2 regions of the Pseudomonas viridinivis genome follow, and region 1 is predicted to be linked to the other one. Evidence: predicted binding sites of a transcription regulator. Region 1 holds the regulator's gene; the other holds the start of a gene.
What was found. Region 1 encodes FliA, which starts transcription of late flagellar genes. Its sites were predicted from a motif close to CTAAAGTTTNNNNNNNNNNNGCCGNTAA; they were not measured.
Positions count from the first base shown of each region.

Region 1 (15,403 bases):
CAAGACCATGGCCCCCAAATTCAGTCGCATGAACCCGATCTCTGGTCTCAAGCGCATGGTGTCGGTCACGGCACTGATCGAGTTGCTCAAGAGCTTCGGCAAGTTTTTGATTGTCCTGGTCGTCGCCCTGGTGGTCCTGAACAAGGATAAGGCGGACCTGATTTCCATTGCTCACGAACCCTTGGAAATGGCGATTATTCACAGCTTGCAGGTGGTCGGCTGGAGCACGCTGTGGATGGCCTGCGGTTTGATGATCATTGCCGCCATCGACGTGCCGTTTCAGATCTGGGAAGCGCACAAGAAGCTGCTGATGACCAAGCAGGAAATTCGCGACGAGCACAAGGATGCTGAAGGGCGGCCAGAGGTCAAGCAGCGCATACGCCAGTTGCAGCGCGACATGTCCCAGCGGCGCATGATGGAGTCGATCCCCACTGCTGATGTGATCATCACCAACCCGACCCACTTCGCGGTTGCCCTCAAATACGATCCGGAGCAGGGCGGCGCGCCGATGCTGGTGGCCAAGGGTACGGATTTCATCGCCTTGAAGATCCGCGAGATCGGCGCCCATCATCAGATTCTGATTCTTGAATCACCAGGGCTGGCGCGCTCGATCTATTACAGCACCGAGCTGGATCAGGAGATCCCGGCCGGGCTGTATCTGGCGGTGGCTCAGGTGCTGGCGTATGTCTATCAGATTCGCCAATACCATTCGGGTCGCGGCAAGCGTCCCGATCCGTTGGGGGACATCTCCATCCCGCCGGATTTGCAGCGCGATTCCTGATTCTCGCGGGCATTGAGCTCCAGCGTGGGAGAGGACTTGTCCTCGAAGGGCCGGCTGGGTCATCCCTATCTGCTGGTAAAGCCTCATCGCCTGCGCCACCGTCTTCGCGGACAAGTCCGCTCCCACAGGGATCGCATCTCAGGCTTTTGATTTCCGCTTTTCCGTGCAGAGATTTGGCAGACACCGCCAAACGCGCGTCGGGAGGCTGAGTGGAGGTGTCGTGGTGGGGTGCGCTCGGCATGGATGCCGAGCGAGCGCCGTTGCGCCACCACGGCACCGGAGCGAAGGAACCGCCGCGAAGCGGGGGCCGGACGTCAGCGCAAAATGGTTTCCCCCCTTTGCCGAAACAAAGGGGGTCGACCGTCAGGGCGAAACCTGATTCAGCAGCGCCGCAAGTGCTGTTGATGCAACTCAATTCAAGGCGCGTCGGCTTCAATAGGCGATTGGCGTGCGCCAAATCGATCGCGGGCAAGCCTCGCTCCAACGAAGTTACGACGGGTTGAGTCGCAAAGGCCAACACCACGTCCTACAGCTAATTCTCCAAATAATGGCCCTTTGTCCACTGTTGGAAAGCTTCTTGCAATAGGTCAACTCAGGTCGCCTTCGGCGTCAAAGTTTTGGTTTAGCGCAGGTGAAGAATCGGTGGATCGCTCTCAATTAATCAGTAGCGCACGCAGTAATCTTGCGGGTCTCGGTCGGGGCCAGTTGGGTGTGCCGTTGTTGCTGTTGGTCATGATGGCAATGATGATGTTGCCAATGCCGCCGTTCCTGCTGGACGTCTTTTTCACCTTCAACATCGCGCTGTCGATTGTGGTCCTGCTGGTCTGCGTCTACGCATTGCGCCCTCTGGATTTTTCGGTATTCCCCACCATTCTGCTGGTGGCGACGTTGCTGCGCCTGGCGCTCAACGTTGCCTCGACGCGGGTGGTGATGCTTCACGGTCAGGATGGTCACGCCGCAGCCGGCAAGGTGATCCAGGCCTTCGGTGAGGTGGTGATTGGTGGCAACTACGTAGTCGGTATCGTGGTTTTCGCGATCCTGATGATCATCAACTTCGTGGTAATCACCAAAGGTGCCGGGCGGATTTCCGAGGTGAGCGCGCGTTTCACCCTGGACGCCATGCCCGGCAAACAGATGGCCATCGATGCCGACTTGAACGCCGGGCTGATCGATCAGCCTGAGGCCAAGCGTCGGCGTCTGGAAGTTGCCCAGGAAGCCGAGTTCTACGGCTCCATGGACGGTGCCTCGAAATTCGTTCGCGGTGACGCCATCGCCGGTCTGTTGATTCTGTTTATCAACCTCATCGGCGGCGTTCTGGTCGGCATGCTGCAGCACAACATGACATTCGCCGAAGCGGGCAAAATCTACACGCTGTTGACCATCGGTGACGGTTTGGTGGCGCAATTGCCGTCATTGCTGCTGTCCACCGCTGCGGCGATCATGGTGACCCGTGCTTCCGGTTCGGAAGAAATGGGCAAGCTGATCAATCGGCAGATGTTCACCTCCCACAAGGCGTTGTCGGTTTCTGCCGGGATCATGATCGTCATGGGTCTGGTGCCGGGCATGCCGCACTTTTCCTTCATCAGCCTCGGGCTGGTGGCGGGCGGTGTCGCCTACTTGCTGTGGAAAAAGCAGAACGTGGTCAAGGTCCAGGCGTTGGAAGAGGTCAAGCGCCAGCAGGAGATGTTGCCATCGCCGACCCGGGTTCAGGATTCTAAAGAGCTGGGCTGGGATGACGTGACCCCCATCGACATGATCGGCCTGGAAGTGGGCTACCGCCTGATTCCGCTGGTGGATCGCAATCAGGGTGGTCAGTTGCTTGCGCGGATCAAGGGCGTACGCAAGAAGCTCTCTCAGGAGCTAGGCTTTCTCATGCCCACTGTGCATATCCGTGACAACCTGGATCTGGCGCCCAGTGCCTATCGTTTGACGCTCATGGGCGTGACGCTGGCGGAAGCCGAGATTTACCCGGACCGGGAGTTGGCGATCAACCCCGGTCAGGTGTTCGGCACCCTCAACGGTATTACCGCCAAGGACCCGGCGTTTGGTCTGGAAGCGGTATGGATTGAAATCAGCCAGCGCAGTCAGGCGCAGTCCCTGGGTTACACCGTGGTCGATGCCAGTACGGTAGTGGCGACGCACCTCAACCAGATTCTTTATAAACACTCTCATGAGCTGATTGGCCATGAAGAAGTCCAGCAATTGATGCAGTTGCTGGCTAAAGGCTCGCCGAAACTGGCTGAAGAGCTGGTTCCCGGGATTCTTTCGCTCTCGGCGTTGCTCAAGGTCCTGCAGTCGCTTCTGGCCGAACAAGTGCCGGTTCGCGACATTCGCAGCATCGCCGAAGCCATCGCGAACAACGCCATGCGGAGTCAAGATACCGCCGCGTTGGTTGCGGCAGTACGCGTCGGATTAAGCCGCGCAATCGTGCAAAGCATTGTAGGGATTGAGCCGGAGCTGCCAGTTATCACTCTGGAGCCAAGGTTGGAACAGATATTGCTCAATAGTTTGCAGAAGGCAGGTCAGGGTCAGGAAGAAGGCGTTCTGCTTGAGCCAAGCATGGCTGAAAAGCTCCAGCGTTCGTTGATCGACGCGGCGCAGCGGCAGGAGATGCAGGGTTTGCCGGTCATTCTTTTGGTTGCAGGCCCGGTTCGCGCCATGTTGTCACGCTTTGGACGACTGGCTGTACCGAACATGCATGTGTTGGCGTATCAGGAAATTCCTGACAATAAGCAAGTCACCATCGTAGCGACTGTCGGGCCTAACGGCTGAGGTAGTGAGTCATGCAAGTTAAGCGATTTTTCGCCGCCGATATGCGTCAAGCCATGAAACTGGTTCGCGATGAGCTGGGCGCAGAAGCGGCCATCATCGGTAATCGGCGGATTGCCGGTGGCGTAGAGCTGACTGCTGCGCTGGATTACAAGCTGTCTGCGCTGGCGCCTCGCGTGCCGAACATCGAGCTTGAAGACGAGCTGCGCAAAACCCAGTCGCGGATTGTTACCGCCCAGGCTGAACTGAACAATCGCGGCGACAGTGACCCGTCAGTCAATCGCCAGCTGTTCTCCGGCTTGCCGCTTAGCGCTGCCGACACGCATATCGAACCGACGCTCGAAGAGCCGCCGCGCCCATTCGTTCAAGCTCACGCAACCCCAGCGGAACCCGCCGGCGGCCAGCGCGCTTACGAAAACATGCGTTTCGAATTGAATGGTCTGCGTGAACTGCTGGAAGTCCAGCTGGGTTCGCTGGCCTGGAATCAACTGCAAGGCAGCCGTCCGCAACAGGCCAACCTGTGGCGTCGCCTGCAACGTATTGGTCTGTCCGGTCCGTTGTCCCGCGACCTGCTGGCAATGGTCGGCGAAATTGAAGAACCTCGTCAGGCCTGGCGCATGCTGTTGGCGCACCTGGCGCGGATGATTGCCACTCCGGAAATCGAGCCGCTCGAAGAGGGTGGCGTGATTGCCATGGTCGGCCCGGCTGGCATGGGTAAAACCACCACACTCGCCAAGCTGGCCGCGCGCTATGTGTTGAAGTACGGCGCACAGAACATCGCTCTGGTGAGCATGGACAGCTTTCGCATCGGCGCTCAGGAGCAGCTCAAGACTCTGGGCCGCATCCTCAACGTGCCGGTGACGCATGTCGATCCGGGCCAGTCGCTGGCTCAGGCACTGGAGCCGCTGTTGCGCAAGCGCGTGGTGTTGATTGACACCGCAGGCCTGCAAGCCAGCGATCCGGCCCTGCGCATGCAGCTCGAAAGCCTCGCCGGGCGTGGCATCAAGGCGCGTAATTATCTGGTGTTGGCAACGACCAGTCAGAAGCAAGTGCTGACCGCTGCCTACCACAGTTACAAACGTTGTGGCTTGTCCGGGTGCATCCTGACCAAGCTGGACGAAACTGCCAGCCTGGGCGAAGTACTCAGCCTGGCGATCAGTCATGAGCTACCTGTTGCCTACCTGACTGACGGGCCGCGAATACCTGATGATTTACACCTTCCGCGCCGGCACCAATTGGTTACCCGTGCGGTCAATGTGCAGATGCAGGAAGAGCCTAGCGAAGAAGCGATGGCGGATATGTTTGCCGACCTGTACCACAACCCCAGCAAGCGGGTGGGTTAGGTGAAACGAACTAATGGAATTTACCTGCATCGATGGTCTGCCACGCATTGTTCCTCAGCGAACGTGCAGCCCCCAATGTGGCTTCGGTCTACGCAAGACAAGGTAATGAAATAACATGGGCAGCATGCATCCCGTACAGGTGATCGCGGTGACCGGCGGCAAAGGTGGCGTCGGTAAGACTAACGTGTCAGTGAACCTATCGCTGGCCTTGGCCGAGCTTGGCCGGCGCGTCATGCTGCTGGACGCCGACCTTGGCCTGGCCAATGTCGACGTGTTGCTGGGGCTTACGCCCAAGCGCACCCTTGCCGATGTGATTGAAGGGCGTTGCGAATTGCGCGACGTACTCCTTCAGGGCCCTGGCGGGATTCGCATCGTGCCAGCCGCTTCCGGCACGCAGAGCATGGTGCACCTGACGCCGGCGCAGCATGCCGGTCTGATTCAGGCCTTCAGCGATATTGGCGATAACCTCGACGTACTGGTCATCGATACGGCCGCCGGCATCGGCGAGTCGGTGGTGAGCTTCGTGCGCGCTGCCCAGGAAGTCTTGCTGGTGGTGTGCGACGAGCCGACCTCGATCACTGACGCCTACGCGCTGATCAAGCTGCTCAATCGCGACTACGGCATGAATCGCTTCCGGGTCCTGGCCAACATGGCCCAGAGCCCGCAGGAAGGCCGCAACCTGTTTGCCAAGCTAACCAAAGTGACCGACCGCTTCCTCGATGTTGCCCTGCAATACGTCGGTGCGGTGCCTTACGACGAGTGCGTGCGCAAGGCGGTGCAGAAGCAGCGTGCCGTTTATGAAGCGTTCCCGCGCTCCAAATGCTCCCTGGCCTTCAAGGCTATTGCGCAGAAAGTCGACACCTGGCCGCTGCCGGCCAATCCGCGCGGTCATCTTGAGTTTTTCGTGGAGCGACTTGTTCACCAGACATTTGCGGGGCCTGTCCAATGACAGCCAGCGGCTACCAGATGTACAGCAAGACCTCCAAGAACTCGCAGTACGAGCTCATCGAGCGCTATGCGCCGCTGGTCAAGCGTATCGCCTATCACTTGCTGGCGCGCTTGCCGGCCAGTGTGCAGGTCGAGGACCTGATCCAGGCCGGCATGATCGGACTGCTTGAAGTGTCCACCAAGTACGACTGCACCAAAGGCGCGAGTTTCGAGACCTACGCGGGTATCCGGATTCGCGGCGCGATGCTCGATGAAGTGCGTAAAGGTGACTGGGCACCGCGTTCGGTTCACCGCAATACGCGCATGGTCAGTGACGCAATTCGCTCAATTGAAGCTAAAACAGGTCGTGACGCTAAAGATCACGAGGTTGCGGCCGAACTCCAATTGAGTCTCGATGATTATTACGGGATTTTGAACGATACCCTGGGCAGCCGGCTGTTCAGTTTCGACGACCTTTTGCAGGACGGCGAACATGAAGGGCTGCACGAGGACGGCGCAAGCGGTTCGCTTGAGCCATCGCGGGATCTGGAAGACGAACGTTTCCAGGCCGCGTTAGCAGATGCGATTGCCAATTTGCCAGAGCGCGAGCGACTGGTGTTGGCGCTGTACTATGACGAGGAGCTGAATCTCAAGGAAATCGGTGAGGTCCTTGGGGTCAGCGAGTCGCGAGTCAGCCAGTTACACAGCCAGTGCGCAGCTCGTTTGCGAGGGCGTTTGGGAGAGTGGCGAGCGCGTTGACAGGTGTGGCGCATCCGTAGGGTTGCGCTGTACGTGTAAGCCGGCTGTGCAAAGCGTTGTGTGGGGAGATGGACAAGGCGGGAACCGGTCATTGGCATTACTGCAAGCTGTTGGAAGGAGTTTTACCTTTCTGGCGGCACGCCGAACTGCTGCCCGGTTTCTTGACTGTTGATTTACCAAGCCCGTCGTCGTTTTAGTACAGCCGATGTGAGCTGTGCCGGTATTGATTGAACAGCGCGTTCAGGTGCTGAACGCGTTAAAGACTGCTTGGAGGTCGAATTGGACAAAAACATGAAAATCCTCATCGTTGATGACTTCTCAACGATGCGGCGGATCATCAAAAACCTGTTGCGTGATTTAGGATTCACCAACACGGCCGAAGCCGATGACGGGCTCACCGCGCTGCCAATGTTGCAGAGCGGTGCTTTCGACTTTCTGGTGACTGACTGGAACATGCCTGGCATGTCCGGCATCGACCTGTTGCGTCAGGTGCGCGCCGATGAACGACTCAAGCACCTTCCGGTGCTGATGGTCACGGCCGAAGCCAAGCGCGACCAGATCATCGAAGCCGCCCAGGCGGGCGTCAACGGTTATGTCGTGAAGCCATTTACGGCCCAAGTGCTGAAAGAAAAGATCGAAAAGATCTTCGAGCGCGTCAATAGCTGATGTTTGCCGCGAGGGTGCTATGGAGCATAAAGAGTCATCACAGGGCGACTTTGAGTCAACCCTGAAAAAACACGCGCATGAGCTGGTGATGTGCCTTGAAAAAGGCCGTTTCGGCGAAGCCGTGCAATTGATCCATGAGCTGAACCAGACTCGTGATCGCGGCTTGTATCAGGAAGTCGGCAAACTCACCCGCGAGCTGCACAGCGCAATCGTCAATTTCCAGATTGACCCGAACATGCCTCAGGCCAAGGAAGTGTCCCAGATCACGGATGCTACCGAGCGTTTGTCGTATGTTGTCAGGCTTACCGAAAATGCGGCCAACCGCACCATGGATCTGGTCGAGCAAAGCACGCCCCTGATGAATGGCTTGAGTACCGACGCCAAAGCGTTGAGCCAGGATTGGGGACGTTTCATGCGTCGGGAAATCGGCGCTGAAGAGTTTCGTGAGCTGGCTAAACGCGTCGACGGCTTTTTGACGCGTAGCGAGCGGGAAACCCACGAGGTTGCTGCCCACCTCAATGACATTCTGCTGGCCCAGGATTACCAGGACCTTACCGGTCAGGTCATCAAGCGCGTCACGCAATTGGTCACTGAAGTTGAAAGCAATCTGCTCAAGTTGGTGCTCATGGCCAGTCAGGTCGATCGCTTTGCAGGCATCGAACATGACGATGAATCCATCCTCGCAGAAAAAGATCCACAAAAAGGTCTCTCTCAGGGTGAAGGTCCGCAGATTCATGCCGATAAACGGGAAGACGTTGTGTCCGGACAGGACGATGTAGACGATCTGCTATCGAGCCTTGGCTTCTAGGTCTGTTGACGGTTAATTTTAGGGAGCACCCCAATGAGCTTCGGCGCCGATGAAGAAATCCTTCAGGATTTTCTGGTAGAGGCCGGCGAAATTCTGGAGCAATTGTCCGAACAGCTGGTCGAGCTGGAAAGCCGACCTGATGATGCAGACTTGCTTAATGCAATTTTTCGCGGTTTTCACACTGTAAAAGGCGGCGCCGGCTTCCTCCAGCTCCATGAGCTGGTGGAGTGCTGCCACATCGCCGAGAACGTCTTCGACATCCTGCGCAAGGGTGAACGTCGCGTCGACTCTGAATTGATGGACGTGGTGCTCGAAGCACTGGATGCGGTCAACGGCATGTTCAGCGAAGTTCGCGAGCGTACCGAAGTCACACCCGCCACGCCGGAATTGCTGGCCGCACTGGCGCGTCTGGCCGAGCCTGCATCCGCAGATGAAGTGGCTGCTGCCCCGGCAGCGGTCGAGGAAGCGCCTGCTCCTGCTTCCGATGAAATCACCGATAACGAATTTGAACTGCTGCTCGACTCGCTGAACGCCGTCAAGGCTCAAGCCGCCGAATCAGCCAGTGCGCCTGCGGCTGTTGCAGCGCCGGTTGCTGCTCCTGCTTCGGCAGCCGCCAGCGATGAAATCAGCGACCAGGAATTTGAATCGCTGCTTGATCAATTGCATGGCAAAGGCCAGTTCGCGGTCGACGCCGTCGCGACGCCAGCTCCTCCTGCGGCTCCGGCTGCCAGCACCGGTGCTGCGGCGAGCAATGAAATCACCGACGATGAATTCGAAGCCTTGCTGGATCAGTTGCACGGCAAGGGCTCGTTTGACGCCGCTGCTGCGGTAGCGCCTGCGCCTGCCGCTGCTGCTGTTGCAGCGCCGGTTGCTGCGGCCGCGTCGACCAGCAACGAAATCTCGGATAACGAATTCGAAGACCTGCTGGATCAGTTGCACGGCAAAGGCAAGTTCGAGCCTGAAGCCATAGCTGCCGCACCCGTCGCGGCAGTGGTTGCCAAGCCAGCGCCTGCGCCGGTTGCCGCCGCCAAACCTGCTCCTGCGGCTGCGCCAGCTCCGGCTCCGGCCAAGGCGGCAGCGCCTGTTCCGGCCAAGGCTCCGGCTGCGGCGAGTCCGGATAAACCGGCTTCCGAAGCGGAAACCACCGTGCGGGTTGATACCGCGCGCCTGGACGAGATCATGAACATGGTCGGCGAACTGGTGCTGGTGCGTAACCGTCTGGTACGCCTGGGCCTGAACAGCGGCGATGAAGCCATGTCCAAGGCGGTTTCCAACCTGGATGTGGTCACCGCCGATCTGCAGACTGCGGTGATGAAAACCCGCATGCAGCCGATCAAGAAGGTTTTCGGGCGCTTCCCGCGTCTGGTTCGCGACCTGGCCCGCCAGCTCAAGAAAGAGATCAACCTGGAGCTGGTCGGCGAAGAAACCGATCTGGACAAGAACCTCGTCGAGGCCCTTGCCGATCCGCTGGTCCACTTGGTGCGCAACGCGGTCGACCACGGTATCGAAACCCCGGAAGAGCGCGAAGCTTCGGGCAAGTCCCGTGGCGGTCGTGTGATTCTTTCGGCGGAACAGGAAGGCGACCATATCCTGCTGTCGATTTCCGATGACGGTAAAGGCATGGACCCCAATGTCCTGCGCGCCATTGCGGTCAAACGCGGCGTGATGGACAAGGACGCGGCCGATCGCCTGAGCGACAGCGACTGCTACAACCTGATCTTTGCACCGGGTTTCTCGACCAAGACCGAGATTTCCGATGTGTCGGGTCGTGGCGTGGGCATGGACGTGGTGAAAACCAAGATCGCCCAGCTCAACGGCACCATCAATATCTACTCCACCAAGGGCCAGGGCTCGAAGATCGTCATCAAGGTGCCGTTGACCCTGGCGATCATGCCGACGCTGATGGTGATGCTGGGCAATCAAGCCTTTGCTTTCCCGCTGGTCAACGTCAACGAGATCTTCCACCTGGACCTCTCGACCACCAACGTCGTCGATGGTCAGGAAGTGGTTATCGTGCGCGACAAGGCCCTGCCACTGTTCTATCTCAAGCGCTGGCTGATCAGTTCGGCTGCTCACGAAGAGCAGCGCGAAGGTCACGTTGTGATCCTGTCGGTCGGTACCCAGCGCATCGGTTTTGTCGTCGATCAACTGGTAGGTCAGGAAGAAGTGGTAATCAAGCCGCTGGGCAAGATGTTGCAAGGTACGCCAGGCATGTCGGGCGCCACCATTACCGGTGACGGTCGCATCGCCTTGATTCTCGATGTACCGAGCATGCTCAAGCGTTACGCCGCCCGGCGTATTTGATTCTGGTGTCGCGGGCGACGTGTGTCGCCCGCGTAACCTAATGGAGTGTTTATGGCAGTCAAGGTCCTGGTGGTGGATGATTCCGGTTTTTTCCGCCGCCGCGTCACGGAAATTCTTTCTTCGGACCCGAACATCCAGGTTGTCGGTACGGCAACCAACGGCAAGGAAGCGATCGAACAGGCACTGGCGCTCAAGCCTGATGTGATCACCATGGACTACGAAATGCCGATGATGGATGGCATTACTGCCGTGCGTCATATCATGCAGCGCTGTCCGACCCCGGTATTGATGTTCTCCTCGCTGACCCACGAAGGTGCCCGCGTTACGCTGGATGCACTGGACGCCGGCGCGGTGGATTTCCTGCCCAAGAATTTTGAAGACATCTCGCGCAATCCCGAGAAGGTCAAGCAAATGCTGTGCGAAAAAGTACACAGTATTTCCCGCAGCAATCGGCGCCTGGGCAGTTACAGCGCGCCGGCACCAACACCGGCACCGACAGCTTCGGCACCGGCCGCCACCGCCAGCAGGGCCGGCACGCCTGTCGCAGCACGCAGCACGCTGGCCCCGCGACCATTGGCCTCGTCGGCACCCGCCGCCGCAAGCAGCCACGCGCCATCGTCCCCAGCGCCAAAGCGCAAAGCCTACAAACTGGTCGCCATCGGCACGTCCACCGGAGGCCCGGTTGCGCTGCAACGGGTCCTGACGCAACTGCCCGCCAACTTCCCGGCGCCTATCGTGCTGATCCAGCACATGCCCGCAGCGTTCACCAAGGCTTTCGCCGAACGCCTGGACAAGCTGTGCCGTATCAGCGTCAAGGAAGCGGAAGACGGCGACATCCTGCGTCCGGGCCTGGCCCTGCTGGCGCCGGGTGGCAAGCAGATGATGATCGACGGCCGTGGCGCGGTGAAGATTCTGCCTGGTGACGAACGCCTCAATTACAAACCCTGCGTGGACATTACCTTCGGTTCCGCCGCCAAGTCCTATGGCGACAAAGTGCTGGCCGTGGTGCTGACCGGCATGGGTGCCGACGGTCGTGAAGGTGCGCGCCTGCTCAAGCAAGGCGGCAGTCACATCTGGGCTCAGGACGAAGCGAGCTGCGTGATCTATGGCATGCCCATGGCTATCGTCAAAGCTGACCTGGCCGATGCGGTGTACAGCCTGGATGATATCGGCAGGCATCTGGTCGAGGCGTGTATCTGATGGATATATTGAGTCTGATCGGCCTGACCCTCGCATTTGTAGCAATCATTGGCGGTAACTTTCTCGAAGGCGGACATCTGGGCGCATTGCTCAATGGTCCGGCGGCGCTGATCGTGCTGGGTGGGACGCTGGGGGCTTCAATGCTCCAGTCGCCAATGAGCGCCTTTATGCGCGCCATTCAGATTGTCGGCTGGATTCTGTTCCCGCCGCGCATCGATCTGGCAGGCGGCATCGACCGGGTCGTCAGCTGGAGCCTTACCGCCCGCAAGGAAGGGCTGCTCGGCCTGGAAACGATTGCCGATACCGAACCTGATTCCTATGCCCGCAAAGGCCTGCAATTGCTGGTCGACGGCGCCGAGCCGCAAGCGATTCGCAGCATTCTGGAAGTGGATTTCATCACCCAGGAAACCCGCGATATCCAGGCGGCCAAAGTCTTCGAAAGCATGGGCGGCTATGCACCTACGGTCGGCATCATCGGCGCGGTGATGGGCCTGATCCATGTCATGGGCAACCTGGCCGATCCGAGCCAGCTGGGCAGCGGTATCGCCGTGGCGTTTGTCGCGACCATTTATGGCGTGGCCTCGGCCAACCTGATTTTGTTGCCGATTGCCAACAAGCTCAAGGCGATCGCCCTGCGCCAGTCACGCTATCGTGAAATGCTGCTGGAAGGCCTGCTGTCCATCGCCGAGGGCGAAAACCCGCGCTCCATCGAACTCAAGCTGCAAGGTTTCATGGAGTAGCACGTTATGGCTCGCCGCCGTCAGCATGAAGAGCACGAAAATCACGAGCGTTGGCTGGTGTCTTACGCCGACTTCATCACCTTGCTGTTTGCCTTTTTCGTGGTGATGTACTCGATCTCGTCGCTGAACGAAGGCAAATACAAGATTCTGTCCCAGGCGCTGGTGGGTGTGTTTAGCGAGACTGAACGCAGCATGAAGCCGATTCCCATCGGCGACCAGCGCCCGGTGACCATCAAACCTGCCGAGCCGCTGGTCAAGGACAGCGACCAGACCGATGCCGGCATTGGCCAGAACTCCTCGGATCCCCTCAAAGCCATCGCCGATGATGTGCGCGATGCGTTCGGCGACTTGATCAAATCCAATCAGATGACGGTGCGTGGCAACGAACTGTGGATCGAAGTGGAACTCAATTCGAGCCTGCTGTTTGGCAGCGGCGATGCGATGCCCAGTGACAAGGCGTTCACGATCATTGAAAAGGTTGCGAAGATCATCAAGCCGTTCGACAACCCGATTCATGTCGAAGGTTTTACCGACGACCAGCCGATCAACACATCACAATTTCCGAGCAACTGGGAGCTGTCGTCGGCGCGTTCGGCCAGCGTGGTCAGGATGCTGGCCATGGACGGCATCAATCCGGCGCGCATGGCGTCGGTCGGTTACGGCGAGTTCCAGCCAGTGGCCCCCAATAGTACGGCCGAAGGGCGAGGGCGCAATCGCCGGGTCGTGCTGGTGATTTCCCGCAACCTGGACGTGCGTCGCAGCCTGACCGCGACGGGCACGGCGGCCAATGCGCAACCGGACGCCGCAATGCGTCGTGCTGGCACACAAACTGCAATCACGCCAGTCAAGCCAGCGGTGCGCAGCAATACCGTCAATTCTTCGTCACCCGCCCCCTAGTCATTCTCGTTATGGCCATTGCCATGGCGGGAGGAAAAAACACAATGAGAGTCTGGGCAGTAGCCAATCAAAAAGGTGGCGTCGGTAAGACCACCACTACGATCGCGTTAGCCGGATTGCTGGCTGAGGCGGGCAAGCGCGTGGTCGTTGTCGATCTGGACCCCCATGGCTCGATGACCAGCTATTTCGGGCATGACCCGGACTTGCTGGAGCACAGTGTCTACGATCTGTTTCTGAACAAGGGCGCCATCACCGACGGGCTGCCTGGTCAGTTGCTGTTGCCCACCAGTGATCAACGCATCTCGCTGCTGCCCTCGAGTACCGCGCTCGCCACACTGGAGCGTCAGTCGCCCGGGCAGAACGGGCTGGGCCTGGTCATCGCCAAGAGCCTCGCGCAGTTGTGGCAGGATTACGATTACGCACTGATCGACAGCCCGCCGTTGCTCGGCGTCTTGATGGTCAATGCGCTGGCGGCGAGCCAGCAGTTGGTGATTCCGGTGCAGACCGAGTTCCTCGCCGTCAAAGGTCTGGAACGCATGGTCAACACCCTGGCGATGATCAACCGCTCACGCAAGACGCCGTTGCCGTACACCATTGTGCCGACCTTGTTCGACCGGCGGACCCAGGCCTCGATGGGCACCCTCAAATTACTCCGTGACAGCTTTCCCGAGCATGTCTGGAAGGCCTACGTGCCGGTCGACACGCGTCTGCGCGATGCCAGCCGGGCCGGCGTCACGCCGTCGCAGTTCGACAACAAGAGCCGCGCGGTGCTGGCCTATCGCGCTTTGCTCAAGCACCTGTTGTCCGAGCAGCTTCTGGCGCAGGTGGCCTGACGTGGACCTTTGCTCATTCTTGCCGCGCAATGTGCAGAAGCATTCAAGTCGTGCGTCATTGCGGCCGATAACTCAATCAAGCGGTAATCGCGTCAATCATTGTGTGGCATGCGTATGAATCTCCGGCCTGTACAAATCGCAACACGACCGCAACTGGCGTTGCAGTCCTATCTGGATGCGTTGCTTCAGGACGCCACTGAAGAGCTGCTTGAGCTGCCTGAACTGTCCAGCATCGATGAGTTCGAGGCCGCGGTGCTTGAGGAGCAGGCTTATGACGCGCGGATGCTGGCAATCGCCGCGCCGATCGCCATTGCTGTCGCGGCTCCCGCGCCAGTAGCTGTTCCGGTTGCTGTCGCTGCGCCGGTTGTGGTGCCAGTCGTAGCCCGGGTTGATATCGCTCCGGTGCCAATCGTTGAAGAAATCACTGTGCCGGTGGTGGATTTGGTCGAGCCGGTGGCTGAGGTGTATTTGCCTTCGGCGCAACGTACGCCAACGCCGCCGCCCACTACTGACGGACGACCTGCCTGGGCGGAAGAACCATTCGAGTGCCTGTTGTTTGATGTTGCCGGTTTGACGCTGGCGGTACCGCTGGTGTGTCTGGGATCGATTTATCCGCTGGCCGGGCATGACCTGACGCCGTTGTTCGGTCAGCCGGACTGGTTCCTCGGAATTCTGCCCAGCCAGGGCGGCAATCTGAAAGTGCTGGATACCGCGCGCTGGATCATGCCGGATCGCTACCGCGACGATTTCCGGCAAGGTTTGCAGTACGTGATTTCGGTTCAAGGCTATGAGTGGGGTCTGGCGGTGCATCAGGTCAGCCGCTCGCTGCGCCTTGATCCCAGCGAGATCAAATGGCGCGCTCATCGCGGGCAGCGTCCCTGGTTGGCGGGCACGGTCATTGAACACATGTGCGCCTTACTGGACGTTTCCGAGTTGGCCGAGCTGATTGCCAGTGGCGCGGTCAAGCAAATGCAAAAAATCAAATAATCATGGGATGACGTTTTGACGTCGCCTGCACAGCACACACGCGAGGGGTTAGGGGTATGAATAAGTCGTCCGCACAAGGTTCCGAAGATCCTATTCTGCAGTGGGTTACCTTCCGCCTGGATAACGAGTCGTATGGCATCAACGTGATGCAGGTCCAGGAAGTGCTGCGCTACACCGAAATCGCTCCGGTGCCGGGTGCGCCGAGCTATGTGCTGGGCATCATCAACCTGCGCGGCAACGTGGTCACAGTCATCGACACCCGCCAGCGTTTTGGTCTGGAACCGGTCGAAGTCAGTGACAACACGCGTGTCGTGATCATCGAAGCCGACAAGCAAGTGGTCGGGATTCTGGTCGACAGCGTGGCTGAAGTGGTTTACCTGCGTCAGTCG
Region 1 covers NZ_CP151076.1:1,882,915-1,898,317, forward strand. The annotation lists gene flhB (flagellar biosynthesis protein FlhB) at 1-781, shown strand, start outside; gene flhA (flagellar biosynthesis protein FlhA) at 1,424-3,553, shown strand; gene flhF (flagellar biosynthesis protein FlhF) at 3,565-4,893, shown strand; gene fleN (flagellar synthesis regulator FleN) at 5,009-5,842, shown strand; gene fliA (RNA polymerase sigma factor FliA) at 5,839-6,579, shown strand; gene AABC73_RS08665 (chemotaxis response regulator CheY) at 6,871-7,245, shown strand; gene AABC73_RS08670 (protein phosphatase CheZ) at 7,265-8,053, shown strand; gene AABC73_RS08675 (chemotaxis protein CheA) at 8,087-10,357, shown strand; gene AABC73_RS08680 (chemotaxis response regulator protein-glutamate methylesterase) at 10,409-11,557, shown strand; gene AABC73_RS08685 (flagellar motor protein) at 11,557-12,297, shown strand; gene motD (flagellar motor protein MotD) at 12,304-13,194, shown strand; gene AABC73_RS08695 (ParA family protein) at 13,239-14,027, shown strand; gene AABC73_RS08700 (CheW domain-containing protein) at 14,142-15,014, shown strand; gene AABC73_RS08705 (chemotaxis protein CheW) at 15,071-15,403, shown strand, end outside.

Region 2 (3,948 bases), 1.2 Mb from region 1:
CCGTGCGTGCCTTCGATACGCTGCTGCGCCTTTTTGGTCATCACCACGATATCGATCCGGCGGTTCACCGGATTGAACGGCTGGTCGCGGTCATACAACGCAGAGGATGCATAACCCACGACCCGGGCGACCTGGTTTTCCGGATACGTGCCCGCGATCAACGCTCGACGCGCCGCGTTGGCACGGTTGGCCGACAATTCCCAGTTGCCGTAATCGCCGTTGCCCACGAAAGGCTTGGCGTCGGTGTGACCGCTGATGCTGATCTTGTTCGGCACCGCTTTGATGGTGTCAGCCATTGCCAGCAGTATGTCTTCGAAATACGGCTTGAGACGCGCGCTGCCCGAGTCGAACATCGGCCGGTTGTCCGCATCCGTAATCTGGATGCGTAAGCCGTCCTGCGTAATCTCGAAATGGATCTGATCCTTGAATTTCTGCAGTTCCGGGTTTTCGTTGATCTTGTTCTGCAGTTCTTGCAGAAGCATTTCCAGGCGTTCCTGCTCGACCGCTTCGGCCTTGGCTTCTGCCGAGTCGGACTCGATGGGTACATTGTCCGGAGTCGGCGTGGACTTGATCTCGGGGTTCAGGGTCTGGTCCGGCGACATCTCCGGCGAACCGCCCAGATCGATCACGTAAGGCGAACCGCTGTCGGAAAACCCCACCGGGTCCTTGAAGTAACCGGCAATGGCCAGCAACTGCTCGGGTGTGGCCGACGACATCAGCCACAGCACCAGGAAGAACGCCATCATCGCGGTAGCAAAGTCGGCGAAGGCGATTTTCCATGCCCCGCCGTGGTGTCCGCCTTCATAGCGCTTGACGCGCTTGATGATTATCGGCTGATTATTTTCCATGGCTTAGCGACCGCGAACCGCTTGCTCCAGCTCACTGAAGCTGGGCCGATGCGCGGGATACAGGACTTTGCGACCAAACTCGACGGCCAGCGACGGCGGCATGCCGGACGCCGAAGCCACCAGCGATGCCTTGATGGCTTCGTAGACGTTCAGCTCTTCCTTGGCATCGTGGGCCAGGGACGTGGCCAGCGGGCCGAAAAAGCCGTAGGCCGCGAGAATACCGAAGAACGTACCGACCAGTGCCGCGCCCACGTGGTTACCGATGGCGGCCTTGTCGCCGTCACCCAGGGAAGCCATGGTCACCACGATCCCGAGTACCGCCGCGACGATACCGAAACCGGGCATACCGTCGGCAATACCGGTAATGGCGTGGGATGGATGCCCGAGCTCTTCCTTGATGCTTTGCAGTTCCATGTCGAACAGGCCTTCCAGCTCATGGGGAGCCATGTTGCCCGAGGACATGATGCGCAGGTAATCACAGATGTACGCTGTCATCCGCTCGTCTTTGAGCACGCCCGGATATTTGGCGAAGATCGGGCTGGCCGCGGCATCCTCGATATCCCCCTCAATCGCCATCATGCCTTCGCGGCGGCTCTTGTTGAGGATTTCGTACACCAGACCAAGGACTTCAAGGTAATACGCGTGAGTGAAGCGCGTGCTGAACATTTTCAGCGACTTCTTGAACACGTGCATTGTCATGTAGCCGGGGTTGGCTTGCAGGAACGCGCCCAATGCAGCGCCACCGATGATCAGGACCTCGAAAGGCTGGATCAGTGCTGCAATCTTGCCATGGGAGAGAACGTATCCGCCGAGCACGCTCGCGAAAACGACAATGATGCCGATAATTTTAGCCATAGGTAGGAACTACTTACCAAGTCGGATTCAGGGACATGTTGCGGAAGTTCGTGAAACTCTTCTTCTACTTATCGGCATATGTGGGCCAGACTATAGGCCACTATGAGGAAAAGCCAGCCGAGCCTTGAACGGCGGCCCGCGAACTGATGTCTTACCCTGAAATTTCGCAGTCAATACTGCCTAAAATATCCAGTCGTACAGGCCTGATGCATGCCTCCAGATACCTCGACACCGCTCCCTGTTCCCAAGACCCTCGACGCCTGGATCAAGCAGCTCGACAGCGTTGCGCTGCCAGTGCCTGCGGCCAATCACAAACGCGTCCGTTCCGCGCTCAACGACAGCCGTCGTTCGCTGCGTGATATCGCCGACATGGTTCAGGACAGCCCGGCGTTGGTGCTCAGCGTCATGCGCGAGGCCAATCACCACACCAACAAACTGGCTGAGCCGGCAGAAAGTCTTGAGGTGGCAATCAATCGCCTCGGCCTTGCGCGCACGGAAGTGCTGCTCAATCGCCTGCCGACGCTGGAAGCAGATGAAATTCCCGCTGCGTTTCGCCAACTGCTGCTGGTCAGCCAACACGCTACGCAGCAGGCCAGCGGTCTGTTCGCCGGGCGTCTGGCGCGGCTCTGGCAGGATATTCACCTGGGCAGCCTGCTGTTTCTCTCGCCTTTGTGGCCGATGGCGCTGACGTATCCCAAGCTGCTCGATGAGTGGGAAATGCGCGTCATCCATCAAGGCGAGTCTTCTCGCATCATTGAAAAGCAATTGTTTGGCGTCAGCCTGCTGGAGCTATGCGTCGCCATGGCCGAGCTTTGGCACCTGCCGCTGTGGGTGACACTGGGTTATCGCCTGCTGATCAGCGATCGGCGCCAACTGGTGAAAGCCATGCGCATCGCCCGCAACAATGACGACCCGCTGCTCCAGCAACAACTGATGGACGCCGATCCTCATTTGCATCGCTGGTTGAATCAGCCAGCCAATACGGTGTTACTGGGCAACGGTCTGGCGCTCGCGGCCCAGCAAGCCTGGGACAGCCCGCATTGCCTGCGCTGGGAGCTGCTGACCAGCCTGTATCTGCAACAACCGCTGGATGCCGTGCAACAACAGGTGCACCAGAACGCCGCCAGCAGCGCCCGACATCATGCTGCTGCGGGAATATGGCATCCAGCCGAAGCGCTGCTCTGGCCGCGGGACGCGCGCCGGGTCCATCGCGGCATGCTGCCCGCCCCGCCACCTTCTGCCGAAGCCCTGCAAGACTGGCGCAAACACTGTGCCGAGTTGTTGATTGACCCGAGCCCGTTCAATAACGCCATGCACTTGACCACCTCTTCGCGTGACGCCTTGCTGTCCTGCGGCATGCAGCGGGTCATGCTGATGATGACGGACAAGACGGCAACCATGCTGCGGGTACACCAGATCGGAGGCTTGCAGAGGGAAGCCGCAGAAACCGTGCTGTACATAAAAGAAAGCACGGTGTTGCAGCGTTTGCTCGCGCAACCGACTCAACTGCGCATGACGCCCGCCAACATCGATCAGTTCTCAGCGTTGCTGCCGGGCAGCATCCGAGGCCTGTTCAAGGGCCAGCATTGGTTGATTCGCTCCCTGAGCAGCAATGGCAAAGTGGTGATGCTGGTGTTCGCCGACCAGGGCGGCGGGCCGCTTTCGGAGATATCCGTACAAGCTTTCGGAAAAACCTGTCAGTGCATCGAGCGGGCGATGACCAGCTTTAGTGGTCGCAAAGCCTGACAGCTGGGCTACAATTCGCCTCTTTTTCCGATATTGGAGGCTGCACATGTCCGTCTTCTCTAGCCTGCCGCTGGTCATCGAACCCAGCGACCTGCTGGCACGCCTGGACGCGCCGGAGCTGATTCTGGTGGATCTGACCAGCAGCGCCCGATATGACGCCGGACACATCCCTGGCGCACGCTTTGTCGATCCCAAGCGCACGCAACTGGGCCAGCCTCCTGCCCCTGGCCTGTTGCCGGCGCAAGCGCAACTCGAAGCGCTGTTTGGCGAGTTGGGCCATAACCCGAACGCGGTCTACGTGGTCTATGACGACGAAGGCGGCGGTTGGGCCGGGCGATTTATTTGGTTACTGGATGTTATCGGCCACCATCAGTATCACTATGTGGATGGCGGATTGCTTGCCTGGCAGGCTGAAGGCCTGCAGCTCTCCACCGACGTCCCGCCAGCGGCCGGTCAGCCGGTGCCGTTGACGCTGCACAGCGAACCCACCGCCACCCGC
Region 2 covers NZ_CP151076.1:680,737-684,684, reverse strand. The annotation lists gene motB (flagellar motor protein MotB) at 1-848, opposite strand, end outside; gene motA (flagellar motor stator protein MotA) at 852-1,703, opposite strand; gene AABC73_RS03075 (HDOD domain-containing protein) at 1,914-3,449, shown strand; gene rhdA (thiosulfate sulfurtransferase) at 3,496-3,948, shown strand, end outside.
Region 2: motA (flagellar motor stator protein MotA) is a predicted target of FliA. The motif match lies at 1,772-1,799, and genes of this name have one in related genera.